2 linked regions of the Marinagarivorans cellulosilyticus genome follow. The protein of the gene in region 1 interacts with the protein of each later gene in a pairwise test. Links are inferred from orthologs where the notes say so. Each region holds a gene or a part of one and is shown on either strand. Other genes may lie near its edges.

Region 1 (6,479 bases):
TGGCGGTTTGTTGTTTAGTTTTTCTGTTTGCGCATTTTTACACACTTGCCTAATTTGCTGGCGGTCTGCAAATGGAAATTCGTTATAAAAGTCGGAGAGGGCACTGGTGTCGTTGCTGTCCAGAAGGCGATCGCGCCAGCCCTCTACAATGTGTAGTCGTCTTGCGTCACCTTGTTGCTCGTCTTCTATTTCTTGGTAGGCAGCCTGAATCGCTTCGTGGTCGGCGGCGCGCATTAACTTTCCAATAAATTGCATGTGGCGCTTTTTGGCGCCATTTTTTCGAATGTTGCGTGTTTCTATGATGGCATCGTAGAGGGTTTCTTCTAGCGGTATTCTTGCGAGCAAATCATCTTTCAATTCGGTGAGTGCTTCACCAAGGTCTTGTAACGCAAGACACTCTTTTTTAATCGCCGTTTTACTGACGATTTCATCGTCATAATCAGTATCGTGCTCGGGTTTATCTTGCATAACTCAAACCTATTCTTTGGTGCCAATATTAAAAACGTGTGCGCGCATTAAGCATAAAAATAGGTAGCTAAACCTAAGAATGCAAAAAAGCCTACCACATCGGTAATGGTTGTTAGTGTAACGCCGCCGGCTAAGGCTGGGTCTATGCGCATGGCCTTTAGGCCAATTGGGAGTAGTGCGCCTGCCAGTGCTGCGGTAATAAGGTTAATAATCATCGCGGCGGCAATAATAAACGAGATCCGCCAATCGCCAAACCATAAACCGGCAATACCTGCCATGACTAAAGCCCATAATAGACCGTTGATAATGCCAACGCGCACTTCCCTGCTCATCAGCCAGCCTAAGTTATTGCGGCTAATATGGCCTAATGCCATGCCGCGAATCACGACGGTTAAAGTTTGCGAACCGGCAACGCCGCCCATGCTAGCTACGATGGGCATGAGTACTGCAAGCGCGACGACCTTATCAATGGTGTCTTGGAATAAATTAATGACGCTTGAGGCGAGTAGAGCGGTTATAAGGTTTATGCCAAGCCACAATGCTCGGCGGGGGGTTGTTCTTGCTGTGGTCGCGAACGTGTCTTCTTCTTCATCAAGACCTGCGGCACCCATAAATGAGTGATCGGCTGTTTCACGAATTACGTCGACTACGTCATCGATTGTGATTCGGCCAATAAGTTTGCCTTGCTCGTCAACAACAGGGGCTGATACCCAGTCGTTTTGTTCAAATAATTTCGCGACATCGCTTTCGTCTAAATCGGCTGATATAGGGTTTGCATCGGTTACCATCACTTCGCGCACAGTGGTATCACCGGGTTTTGTAAGCAGTGTTGCCAGCGGTAATAACCCGAGATACATATCTTTTTTATTGACGACAATCAGGCTGTCTGTTGATGGTGGCAATTCGTTGTGCCGGCGCAGGTAGCGCAGTACAACATCGAGTGTAAATTTTGGCCGGACGGTGATGGTATCGGTATTTGTTAAGCCGCCGGCGGTATTTTCTGGGTAGGCCAAAACCGCTGTTACGCGCTCGCGATCTTGATCGCTCATGGCTTCTAAAACTTGCTGAGTAATTTGGTCTGGCAAGTTTTGTAGAATATCAACGATGTCATCGGTTTCGAGAGTTTCTGTTAACTCAACGAGATCCTCGGTATTCATTTGCGCCAGGTAAAACGATTGAATATCTTCTGGCAGCTCTTCGATTAGTTCGGTGCGTGCGCTTTTACCAATAAGCTCCCATATCACGCTGCGTGTATGCGGCGGGGAGGATTCGATAACGCGCGCTAGTTGCACAGGCGTTAGCACGCGCAGCGAATGCTTAACCTGTTTTAGCGTGCCGCTTTGCAGTAGATTGTGAATATGGCCGAAATGTTTTTCGGTACTTGAGTGGCTATTGCTCTTTGGCATTGACTACAGCTCGATGGTCACGACGTGGCTACGCAAAGGTAGACGATTCGGCGCGCCTTTGTAGGCACGGCTATTATTAATTGCTGATATTGATTGGCGTAAAGCGAGTTTTTTATTCGTCCTCATCAAAGCGGTTGTTAATAAGCTCTACTACAGAGGCTACAGCGAGGTCAGCATCGCTACCTTCGGCAGTTATGGTAATGTCGGTTCCTTTACAAGCCGCCAAAAGCATAAGCGACATAATGCTTTTGGCATCAATCGCTTTGCCATTGCAGCTAACGGTAACTTTGCTACTGAATTGATTGGCTGTATTGGCTAGTTTGCTGGCTGCTCTTGCGTGTAGGCCTAGCTTGTTGCAAATCGTTGTTGTTTGTTCGCTCATTGTTTGGCCACTAAATGCGCTATGGGTTGCGCTTGTCCTGCTAATTGACGGTGACGCACTTGTACATTGCCATAGGTATTTTTAAACACTTTCGTCAGGTGTTCTGCCAAAAATACTGAGCGGTGCATGCCACCGGTACAGCCAATGGCAACAGTAAGGTAGCTTCGGTTATTGGCCTGAAAAGAGGGCAGCCACTTTGATAAATATGCAGCAATATCATCTGCCATTGCCATAACCTCGGGCTGTTCTGATAAGAAGGTCTGTACGGGCTCTTCTAGGCCGGTAAAACCTCTAAGCTCGGGTTTCCAAAATGGATTAGGCAAACAGCGCACATCAAAAACAAAGTCTGCATCTACTGGCATGCCGTATTTAAAACCAAAAGATTCAAAGCTTAAAGCGGCACTTTTACTGTCTTCGCCAACCACTTTTTTGCGAATCACACTGCGCAATTCGTGCAAGGTTAGAGTGCTGGTATCTAGCGTAATATCGGCAAGTGCGGCGACGGGTTCTAGAATGGCGCGCTCGCTATCGATAGCCTGCTGCAGGCCTGTTTTGTCGTTAGAGAGCGGGTGTTTGCGTCGTGTTTCGCTAAAGCGTTTAAGTAATACGGTATTGCTGGCGTCTAGGAAGATGGTGGTAAATTGTGAGGCCTCGAGCTGGCAGGCCTGGATAATGCTTGGGTATCGGCTTAAATCTCCACCAATATTGCGGGCATCAATACCTACGGCTAAAAACAATTTACCGTTATCCACGCTTTTCATTTGAGTGATTAATGCGGGTAGTAAGCTCACTGGCAGGTTGTCGATACAGGTATAGCCGCAATCTTCCAAAAGCTGTAAAGCCGTTGATTTGCCTGAGCCAGAGCGCCCGCTAACAACAACAAACTGCATGGTAACCTCCTCGTGAAATAATGGTAAACATGAAAATAGTCTGGCGCCACGGTTGGTCAATTAATTTTTTGCTTCACAGTGTAGAGTACAATTATGACCTTCAGGTGCCCTATAGCCGTTCTTTTAACTTTCTTTGAATGGCGCGACGGCTGCAGTGTATAGGGCATTATTGCTACCGGCACCGCGTAATGTTTTTGCGTAATCGGTGCCTTGCAGTGCCTCAGCCAGCGCAGCTAAATTTTGTAAATGATCGTTGTCTGCGTCCTCTGGGACTAGCATGGCAAAGATCAAATCAACCGGTGTGTTATCTACCGAGTCGAAATCAATGGCGTTATTGAGCGTCATTACGGCACAAATAGAAACGCCACCGGTTGGAAAACGGCAATGAGGGATGGCAATACCCTCGCCAATGCCGGTCGAGCCAAGCCTTTCTCGTGTAATTAATTGTTGGAACAAATCATCTGCTTTTAACGCAGGTACACTGCTGGATATTAATTCAGCCAGCGCCTCAAGGGCGCGCTTTTTACTGGTACATTCGGTGCCGCACAGTACACGGTTCGCCGATAGCATTTTCTCTAGTGGCATAGATAACTCAGCCTTATAGCACTTAAAGCCAACTATTATACAAGTTGCTTGCGCTCGTTCGAGGGTGGAATTTGTAATGATTCTCGGTATTTTGCAATGGTTCGTCGCGCAACCTTAATACCTTGATCGGCCAGTAATTCTGTAATTTTAGAGTCGCTTAAGGGTTTTCGGGTATTTTCGGCAGCGACTAATTTTTTAATAATGGCGCGAATGGCTGTAGATGAGCACTCGCCGCCGGATTCGGTTGCCACGTGGCTGGAAAAAAAGTATTTAAGCTCGAAAATACCTTGCGGAGTGTGCATGTATTTTTGTGTTGTTACGCGTGAAATTGTCGATTCATGCATTTCGACCATTTCGGCAACGTCATGCAAAACCATTGGCTTCATGCCTTCGGCACCATGCTCCAAGAAGCCCTGCTGGCGTTCGACAATACAAGTGGCAACCTTAAGCAGTGTTTCGTTGCGGCTTTGTAGGCTTTTTAAAAACCAGCGCGCTTCTTGTAGGTTGTCTTTTAAATAGGTGTTGTCGCTGCTGCTATCGGCACGCTTAACCAGTGAGGCGTAATCAGAGTTGATTTTTAATTTTGGCGCAATGTCTGGGTTAAGTTGCACTTGCCAGCGGTTATTAGCCTTTGTAACAAATACATCGGGTACGACATATTCAGTGCTTGATTCGCTGATGGCGTCGCCGGGTTTGGGGTTTAAGCTTTGAATTAAAGCAATAGCGGCTTGAAGCTCGGGTTCTTTGACTTTGAGCTTGCGCATTAATTGTTTGAAGTCGCGGCTGCCGAGTAGCGGCAGGTAATCGGCGACGAGCGCTTTGGCTGTGGCAAAGCCGGGGGTGGATTCCGGTAGTTGTAACAGTTGTAGGTACAGGCATTCGCTAATGTTACGGCTGGCAACCCCTGGTGGGTCAAACTGCTGTACGCGGCGCAATACGGCGGCGACTTCGTCGTCTTCAAGGTCGGGGAAGACTTTCTGCATGCCCTCGAAGATGTCGTCCAAGGTTTGGCTTAGCATGCCAGAAGGTTCGACTGCATCAATAATCGCGGTTGCAATCTCGCGGTCGGTATCGCTCATGGGCGTGAGGTTTAGTTGCCACATCAGGTGGTCTTGTAAGGTTTCGGCGCTGGCGTTGCGCGAGTCGTAATCGAAATCTTCGTTTTCGGGGCGCGATAGGCCGCTGCCACTCGAGCCGCTTTGGTAGATGTCGTCCCAGCTGGTATCAACCGCTAAATCTGTGGGGATATTTTCGCTCCAATCGTCGCTGGCGGCAGGCTCGTTGGCATCATTGGTATTTTCTGGACTTGTTTCGGCAGCTTTTACAGGCGTCTCGCTATCGGCGGGTAATTCTGATTGCGCATTGCTTGCGCGTTCGGCATCGCCGCTGCTATCGCTAGCACCACTGTCTTCAGTGACTTCTAGCATCGGGTTATTTTCAAGAGCTTCTTGAATTTCGTTTTGCAGATCGAGAGTCGAAAGTTGCAATAGGCGTATTGCCTGCTGCAACTGAGGCGTCATGGTCAGCTGAGTGCCGAGTTTGAGTTGCAAAGAGTGCTTCATCGAAGAATAAATCCATCAAGTTTTTTGCTCTGCACAAATTGAGAGCGTCTTAAAGTGATTGTAGTCATCCCTGCGATGTACTGCAATGGCCTGTAAAAGCAAACTTTAGGCCATATCGAAAAAATCTAATGGTTGCGTGCTAGCGCTCAAATCGTCTAATGAATATTGACTTAAAGCTTGAAGTCTTGCCCAAGGTAGACTTCCTTGACTTTCTCGTTTTCCAAGACCGTATCCGGCGACCCGGAAGCAATAATGTGGCCTTCACCTACGATGTAGGCTTGTTCGCAAATATCCAGTGTTTCGCGAACGTTGTGATCGGTAATTAGCACGCCTATACCTCGGTCCCGAAGGTGCGAAACAATATGCTTAATGTCGGAAACCGAAATAGGGTCTACTCCGGCAAAAGGTTCATCGAGCAAAATAAATTTTGGGTCGGCCGCTAAAGAGCGGGCGATTTCAACGCGGCGGCGCTCTCCACCGGACAGGGCCATGCCGAGGCTGTCTTTGATGTGGGTAATATGGAACTCTTCTAAGAGTTTATTGGCTTCTGCAATGCGGTCTTTGCGCTTGAGGTCTTTGCGGGTTTCTAAAATAGCTAGCAGGTTTTCGGTGACGGTCAGCTTCCTAAAAACGGAGGCCTCTTGTGGTAGGTAGCCTAAGCCCAATCTTGCGCGCTCGTGCATGGGCTTGCGGCTAACGTCTTTACCATCGATAAACACTTGCCCATGGTCGGCGCGCACTATGCCGGCAATCATGTAAAAACAGGTTGTTTTACCCGCGCCATTGGGGCCGAGCAAGCCGACAATTTGGTGGGTGTCTACACTCATGGAAACATCTAAAACGATTTTTCGGGCGCCATAGCTTTTGGCGAGGTTTTTTGCCTCAAGAGTGGCCATTATCGATTCCTGTTACTGCGCTTTGGTCGGGTGTGGTTGGCATATTTGGCGTTTCGCGCTTGTCGTCTAGCTGGCCTTGCGTGGCGTTTTCTGGGTTGGTCTGATTGCTTTTCGGATCGTTAACTTCACTATCGGGCAGTTCGCTGCGCAGTGCTTTGGGAGGAATAACCATGCGTACGCGGCCGCTATCTTTATTGTTGCTATCCGCTTTCACAACAGACTTGCGCACATCGTATTCAATCGTTGTTCCCGACAAGCTAGTCCCTTCTTGCTGAAGGGATGCACCTTCT
Region 2 (7,156 bases), 2.6 Mb from region 1 along the record:
GCCCCCGCCAACACCCTAGCCGACCCACTAGACAGCTACTGGGCTGGCAATTTAATTAAAGCCCAATTAAATGCTAACGGCGAACAAACCAACGCCCAGTGCGCGCAACCAGTACACAGCATAAAAACCTTTGCTGTATGGCCCAGCTCACTAGAACTATGGCTACCGCAAAAATGGCGCCGCACCAATGTATTACCCCCATGGGCAAGACAGTGCCAACAAACATTGGCACTACAAAAATTAAAAATTAACGGTATTAATCCTAACAGTACTTTAACGCCAAGTTATAACGGCACAAGCCTGCCAGAAATTACAGCCACAACTACGGGGTTTAATGGCAAGCTGCATTGGTTTTTAGATGGCCAGTGGCGAGGCGAGGGGGATAGCTTTACATTATCAGGTTTAGAAAATGGAAGGCATAAGGTGAGTGTTATTGATGGTGCTGGTCAGATGGATGAGGTCGTTTTTAGTGTGATGGAGTGATGGGGAGAGCAGTGCGGCAAAGAATTTAATGAACAGCATGAAAAAGACGGATCGACGAAATGCCAAAGCTTTAGCGGGAGCTACGAAGTATATTGGGAGCAAGGCAAACGATACTAAAAACCAGCAAGATGATTCGGCCGTCCATTCAAGGGGCGCTGCGCTCGCATGGAATTAAGGTGATGTTTTATTGCGGTGGCACCTTGTCGAGGGTGCACACGTACTTTTAACACTCGGGCGAGATTGCGCGCTTAAGCCTTGAGGGAAATCCCTAGAAGAAAGAAAGGGGCCCGCGAAAGCAAAAGTGGCAATCGCTCGTAAATTGGCGATATTGATGTGGAAGCTTTGAAAAAACGAAAAAACATTTATCGCATTCCCATAATGATTGACTCTTTTTAACGGCGGTGCCCAACCGTTAAGTTTGGAAAATGGGTTAATCAGGATGAAGTATTATCAAGCTCAGTCACGTAGACCACGACATTTGCTTGGGATTCGATCCCGTGCAGGAGATGATTGGCTACGTGCTCCGACTCCATCTTGTCGACACCTTGAGTGACCACGAAGAAAAGCCTGAAGCTTGATGATATTCTTCCACTTAGTGAAATTGGTCTTGACTGTTAGGGCCGCTTTAGAGAAGCACCATTATTAGCGGCGCCAGAACATCGGCGAGAAAAGAACCAGTAAGGTAAATACCTCAAGCCGCCCCAGCAACATCGCAAAACATAATACCCACTTAGCCGGCGTATTTACCGAACTGTAATTGGCTGCTACATCACCAAGGCCCGGGCCTAAATTATTAATGCAAGCGCCAACGGCGGTAAAAGCTGTGGTCACGTCTAGGCCGGTGCCCAATAAAATAAGCATCATCGCGACATAACAAATTACGTACACCGCAAAGAATCCCCATACGGCTTCCACTACGCGATCGGACACCGTTTTGCTACCCACTTTAATAGGGATAATGGCGTTAGGGTGTATTAAACGATTAATTTCGCGAATGCCCTGCTTAAAAATAAGCATAATGCGGATCATCTTCATGCCGCCACCGGCGGAGCTTGCGCAACCGCCCATAAAGGCAAACATAAAAATGAGGTAGGGGAGGAATGTCGGCCACACGGTAAAGTCTGCTACGCCAAAGCCTGTTGTGGTAAGGATAGAAACCAACTCAAAGCTACCCACCAAAAAGCTACTCGAAAGATTATAAGTATTGGTGTAATACAAATACCCAATGGTAATACTTAGGCCGAGCAAAATCATGGTGAGGTAAAAACGGCATTCGGGGTCGCGCCAATAACTTTTAATGGAGCGGTCCCGCCACACAGTAAAGTGCAGGGCAAAGTTAATACCCGATAAAATCATAAAAATAATAGCAATAATATAAATGGCTTCGCTATTAAAAAAACCAATACTGGCATCGTGCGTGGAAAAGCCACCAATGGCCACAGTTGCATATGCGTGGCCAATTGCATCGAACAAACTCATACCCGCTGCCCAATACGCTAGTGCGCAAGTTACGGTAAGCGTAAGGTAAATAACAAAAAGCGCTTTGGCGGTTTCGGTAATGCGGGGGGTTAGCTTGTTATCTTTAACTGGGCCTGGTGTTTCTGCACGATAAAGCTGCATGCCACCAATACCAAGCATTGGCAAAATGGCTACGGCAATAACAATAATACCAATGCCGCCTAACCACTGTAATTGCTGCCGATAATACAAAATAGATTGCGGTAAATAATCTAAACCTACTATTACCGTGGCGCCGGTGGTTGTTAAGCCCGATAACGCCTCGAATACGGCATCGGTAATACTAAGGCTAGATGCAGCAGAAAAAATAAAGGGTAGCGCACCAAACAGCGCTAGCACGGCCCAGAATAAAGCCGTTACTAAAAAGCCATCGCGGGTACGCAATTCTTGTTTGATATTGAAAGTAGGAAACCATAATACCAAGCCAGTAATTAAAGTAATGAAAAAAGCCATCAAAAAACTTAGATGGCTTTTGTCGTGATACCACAGCGATACCAGCGTAGGTGGCACCAGCGTAAGGCTGAATAACATCAGCAATACACCTAAAACTTTTGCAATAATCGAAAAGCGCATTCGCCTTTACCTTATTCGGTGTAACCCCTTACGAAAAAACTGCAGGGTTAAAAGAAAGTAAATCCTACTTGGAACAAGCGTTCAATGTCGGGGGTAAAGCGTTTATCCACCAAAAATACAATCACGTGGTCGCCAGACTCAATGACGGTATTGTCATGGGCAATAACGACATCGTGCTTCATTTTACCGTCGTCGGTTTGCGTTTCGCGCACAATGGCGCCAATGGTTGCACCTTCGGGCAGGTCGATATCCTCTACCGCACGCCCCACCACTTTAGAGCTTTTATTATCGCCATGGGCGATAACCTCGATAGCCTCGGCCGCGCCGCGCCGTAAAGAGTGGACATTCACAATATCGCCACGGCGCACATGCGTAAGCAAACTACCGATGGTGGCTTGCTGTGGCGAAATGGCAATGTCTATTTCGCCGCCTTGTACTAAATCCACATAAGCCGCATTGGCAATAAGCGTGAGCACCTTGCCGGCACCTAAACGTTTAGCCAGCATAGAAGACATAATGTTGGCTTCGTCGGAATTGGTGACAGCCAAGAAAACATCACAGTCCTCTATGTTTTCTTCCACCAATAAATTGCGATCAGAGGCGCTGCCTTCGAGCACAATGGTTTTGTTGAGCTCGGCCGATAAGAATTTGGCACGCTCGTGATTGTATTCAATAATTTTTATGGAATAGCGCTGCTCTAAGTTTTTAGCCAAACTAAAGCCAATATTACCACCGCCAGCAATTACTAAGCGCTTGTAGGGGCGGTCTAGCCTTCGTAGCTCGCTCATTACTGCGCGTATATCGGCGCGTGCGGCAATAAAAAAGACTTCGTCATCGGCTTCTATCACCGTCGAGCCGGTAGGAGTAATCGCGCGGTTACGGCGGTAAATGGCCGCCACGCGGGTATCTACATTCGGCATGTGTTTACGTAAAAAGCGTAACTCTTGCCCCACTAGCGGCCCTCCGTAATACGCCCGCACCGCCACTAACTGCACTTTACCTTGAGCAAAATCCAATACCTGCAAAGCGCCAGGCTGCTCGACAAGGCGAATAATATGCTGCGATACAATTTGTTCCGGCGAAATAATGACATCCACCGGCATGGCCTCGTTACAAAATAAGCCGGGGTACTGAACATATTCTTGCGAACGCACGCGGGCAATTTTGGTGGGCGTATGAAAAAGGCTATGGGCAATTTGGCAAGCGACCATGTTAATTTCGTCATCACTGGTGACGGCAATTAATAGGTCGGCATCTTCAATCCCCGCCCGCTGCAATACCTCAGGGTGAGAGGCATGGCCAACCACAACGCCTATATCGAGGTGGTCGCGCAAGTCGCGCAGGTAGTTTTCGTTTTTATCGACAATGGTAATGTCGTTGGCTTCGCTAGCAAGGTTAGAAGCCAGCGTGCCCCCAACTTGCCCCGCACCCAAAATGATAATCTTCATTGGGAGTTATCGCTCATGGCGTTTATTGTTGCCCAGTTTAGTCACGCAATTAACCTGCGTGGTCGACGCATTCGTAGCTTATGCAGCGTTTGATTTACTTAAAATACAATAGTAGAAGCCATCGTGCCCGTTTTCTTGCGGAAACAATTGGCGACCTACCGGCCGTTCGGCACCCCAAGCCACATCCGTAATAGAAATATGCTGCGCATCGGGGGTTGCGGCTAAAAACTTTTGCACACTTTTTTCGTTCTCGCGCGGCAATACCGAGCAAGTGGCATACAGTAAACGCCCACCCGGTGCCAGCGTGGGCCATAGCGCGGCCAGTAATTGTTGCTGTAATTCGGCCAGCTTAGCAATATCGTCTGCTCGGCGCAGTAACTTGATGTCGGGATGGCGGCGAATAACACCAGTAGCCGAGCACGGTGCATCCAATAATATGCGGTCGAATTGTGTGCCGTCCCACCATGCGCTGGTATCGCCCGCATCGGCAACCTTAAGTGTCGCATGCAACCCCAAACGGGCTAAATTTTGGCCTACCCGCTCCATGCGTTGGCCATCAACATCAAGGGCTACTAGCTCTGCTAGTGCGGGCTGGTGCTCAAGAATATGGCAGGTTTTGCCGCCCGGCGCGCAGCAGGCATCTAGCACGCGCTGCGCTGGCGCTAAATCTAATAGGTTTGCACACAGCTGGGCGGCTTCGTCCTGCACCGCAAACCAACCTTCGTTGTAACCGGGAAAGCTTGTAACATCCGCGGCTTTGGTTAACGTCAGGGCCTGCTGGCTGTGCGCATTCAAATGGTGTGGTAGATCAAACTGCGCGGCGTAATCGGCACGGTTAATATGCTGCTGGTTAATGCGCAAGGTAAGCGGTGGATGCTGATTATTGCCGGTAAGAATAGCCGGCCAACTTTCTGGCCAGGCCTTGCGCAGCATATTAATTAACCACTGTGGATGCGCGTAGATGTACTGGTCTTCCTTGCTGTAAGGCGCAGGAGCCGCGGATTCGGCGGGCTCTACCCGTTCGCGATTAAAACGCCGCAACACACCGTTGAGTAACCCCGTAGCCCAATTTTTCTTGAGGGCTTTAGTCGCCTCAACCACCGAGTTAATCGCGGCGTGGTCCGGTATGCGGGTATGTTCTAACTGGTAAAAGCCCAAATACAACAGCGCGGTAATTTCGGCTTCTTTCGCCTTGATGGGTGTGCTTAACAGGTGCTGGGCGACTATTTCGTACCGCGGTGCGTAACGCGCCACACCAAAACATAGCTCTTGCAGTAAACCTTGATCCCGCTCGACAACCTCTGGGCTATATTGATTCAACGCAGCCGTGAGCGATTGCCCCTTTCGCAAGACAGCCGCCAACACTTTTGCAGCGGCTATGCGCGTATCCATCGGCTTTTTTGCAATGGGCTTATTAGGGGGCATATTCAAGCGGCCGGCGCCCCTTCAAATTGCAAGCCAACGGCCAGTTTATCGGCCATGCCATTAAGTAAATCACGCGCTGGCATAGCCTTTTTACCCGGCATTTGCAGCAAGCTTACGGCAATAGCGCCATCGGTAGTGGCAATGTGTAATTTATGTTCAGCATGGCTAATAATTTGCCCGGCACTTGCGCTAGAGGTTTTGCTACTTTGGGCGGCCGAGAAAATGCGCACGCGCTCGCCAGCCAGTAAGGTATAAGCCACAGGGAACGGGTTATAGGCGCGTATTTTGCGCAAAATAGTCGCCGTGCTTTGCTGCCAATCAATCGCGCCCTCTTCTTTACTCAGCTTGTGGGCATAATTGGCTAGCGCGTTATCTTGTACTTCGGGCTGCAGCTTGCCCTCACATAGCTGGTCTAGCGTTGCCAGCAATGCATTGGGGCCTAGCGCAGCTAATTTATCGTGCAAACTGCCGGCAGTTTCGTCTGCAGCAATGGGGCAAAACACTTTGTGCAGCATATCGCCAGTATCTAGGCCAATATCCATTTGCATAATCGTAATACCCGTTTCGGCATCGCCGGCTTCAATGGCACGTTGAATAGGTGCCGCGCCGCGCCAGCGAGGTAAAATCGAGCCATGCACGTTCAAACAGCCATAGCGCGGGGCATCAAGCACCGCTTGCGGCAGCAGCAAACCATAAGCCACAACAATCATGACATCGGCATTGTGGTCAGCCAGTATTTGCTGTTGCTCTTCCGACTTTAAGCTTTGCGGCTGAAAAACAGGAATATCCGCCGCTGTTGCCACCTGTTTTACGGGGCTTGCTTGCAGCTTTTTGCCTCGCCCTGCTGGGCGGTCGGGCTGGGTATACACTGCCACTAGGGTGTGGCGGCTGGTTAATAATTGTTGTAAATGCAGGGCGGCAAAGTCTGGCGTACCCGCAAAAATAATACGTAACGGTTTATCGGCAGACATAACGTCGTCTCGAAAAGTAATAGTGGAACCTCTGTGTAAAATTAGGCGCGCTTAGCTTGCTTTTGCAGCTTACCCTTAATGCGGTTGCGCTTGAGGCTAGAAAGGTAATCCACAAAAAGCTTACCGTTGAGGTGATCCATCTCGTGTTGAATGCACACGCCAAGCAGCCCATCGGGGGTTAAAGTGAATTCTTTACCGGTTTTATCCAGCGCTGTAACCCGCACGTGGAGCGGCCTCTCGACACTTTCGTAGAAACCGGGCACACTTAAACAGCCTTCATCGTAGTTTTCTTTTTCACCATCGAGCACTTCAATGCTAGGATTAATAAAAACGAGGGGCTCATTTTGCTTTTCGGAAACATCAATAACAATAATTTGCTCGTGGATATCTACCTGCGTTGCCGCCAAACCAACACCCGGCGCGGCGTACATGGTTTCGAACATATCGTCTACAATTTGACGTACACGATCATCAACGGTTTGAACAGGGGCTGCAATTGTGCGCAGACGCGGATCGGGGAATGTAAGTATCTCTAACTGTGCCATTGGCCTTTGTGACAAACCTCTAGTAAAAAGGTAAAGCGCGCTGTTAACATAGCGCGCACAGGATAGTTTGTGGGCAATGTGGGCCTGTAACACCAGGCTGTCAACCCCTAAGCAGTAGACTATTATAACGGTTAAAACGTCCAAGGGCCGACACTGACGGGAACAATAATATGAAAAAACGCATCTTGGGATT

What was found.
Region 2: the proteins of MARGE09_RS09230 (region 1) and trkA interact in binary tests that used the Escherichia coli proteins (3 or more experiments, as listed by UniProt). The link is inferred for Marinagarivorans cellulosilyticus from one-to-one orthologs.

What each region holds. Positions count from the first base shown.
Region 1 is NZ_AP023086.1:2,340,890-2,347,368, forward strand. The notes cover bases 2,001-4,987. They hold MARGE09_RS09230 (PTS sugar transporter subunit IIA), read right to left. Parts: upstream 3,732-4,987; coding sequence 3,270-3,731; downstream 2,001-3,269. Other genes in these bases: MARGE09_RS09220 (HPr family phosphocarrier protein), read right to left, coding at 2,001-2,256; rapZ (RNase adapter RapZ), read right to left, coding at 2,253-3,146; MARGE09_RS09235 (RNA polymerase factor sigma-54), read right to left, coding at 3,767-4,987. Outside these bases: ribosome biogenesis factor YjgA, read right to left, coding at 1-468; mgtE (magnesium transporter), read right to left, coding at 516-1,874; more of MARGE09_RS09220, read right to left, coding at 1,987-2,000; more of MARGE09_RS09235, read right to left, coding at 4,988-5,293; lptB (LPS export ABC transporter ATP-binding protein), read right to left, coding at 5,464-6,189; lipopolysaccharide transport periplasmic protein LptA, read right to left, coding at 6,176-6,479. UniProt on the Escherichia coli protein: Seems to have a role in regulating nitrogen assimilation.
Region 2 is NZ_AP023086.1:4,971,009-4,978,164, forward strand. The notes cover bases 1,823-4,771. They hold trkA (Trk system potassium transporter TrkA), read right to left. Parts: upstream 4,023-4,771; coding sequence 2,622-4,022; downstream 1,823-2,621. Other genes in these bases: MARGE09_RS20200 (TrkH family potassium uptake protein), read right to left, coding at 1,823-2,574; rsmB (16S rRNA (cytosine(967)-C(5))-methyltransferase RsmB), read right to left, coding at 4,101-4,771. Outside these bases: pbpC (penicillin-binding protein 1C), read left to right, coding at 1-483; more of MARGE09_RS20200, read right to left, coding at 1,126-1,822; more of rsmB, read right to left, coding at 4,772-5,447; fmt (methionyl-tRNA formyltransferase), read right to left, coding at 5,450-6,418; def (peptide deformylase), read right to left, coding at 6,460-6,963; MARGE09_RS20225 (LysM peptidoglycan-binding domain-containing protein), read left to right, coding at 7,134-7,156. UniProt on the Escherichia coli protein: Part of the constitutive potassium transport systems TrkG and TrkH. May regulate the transport activity of TrkG and TrkH systems. Binds to NAD(+) and NADH.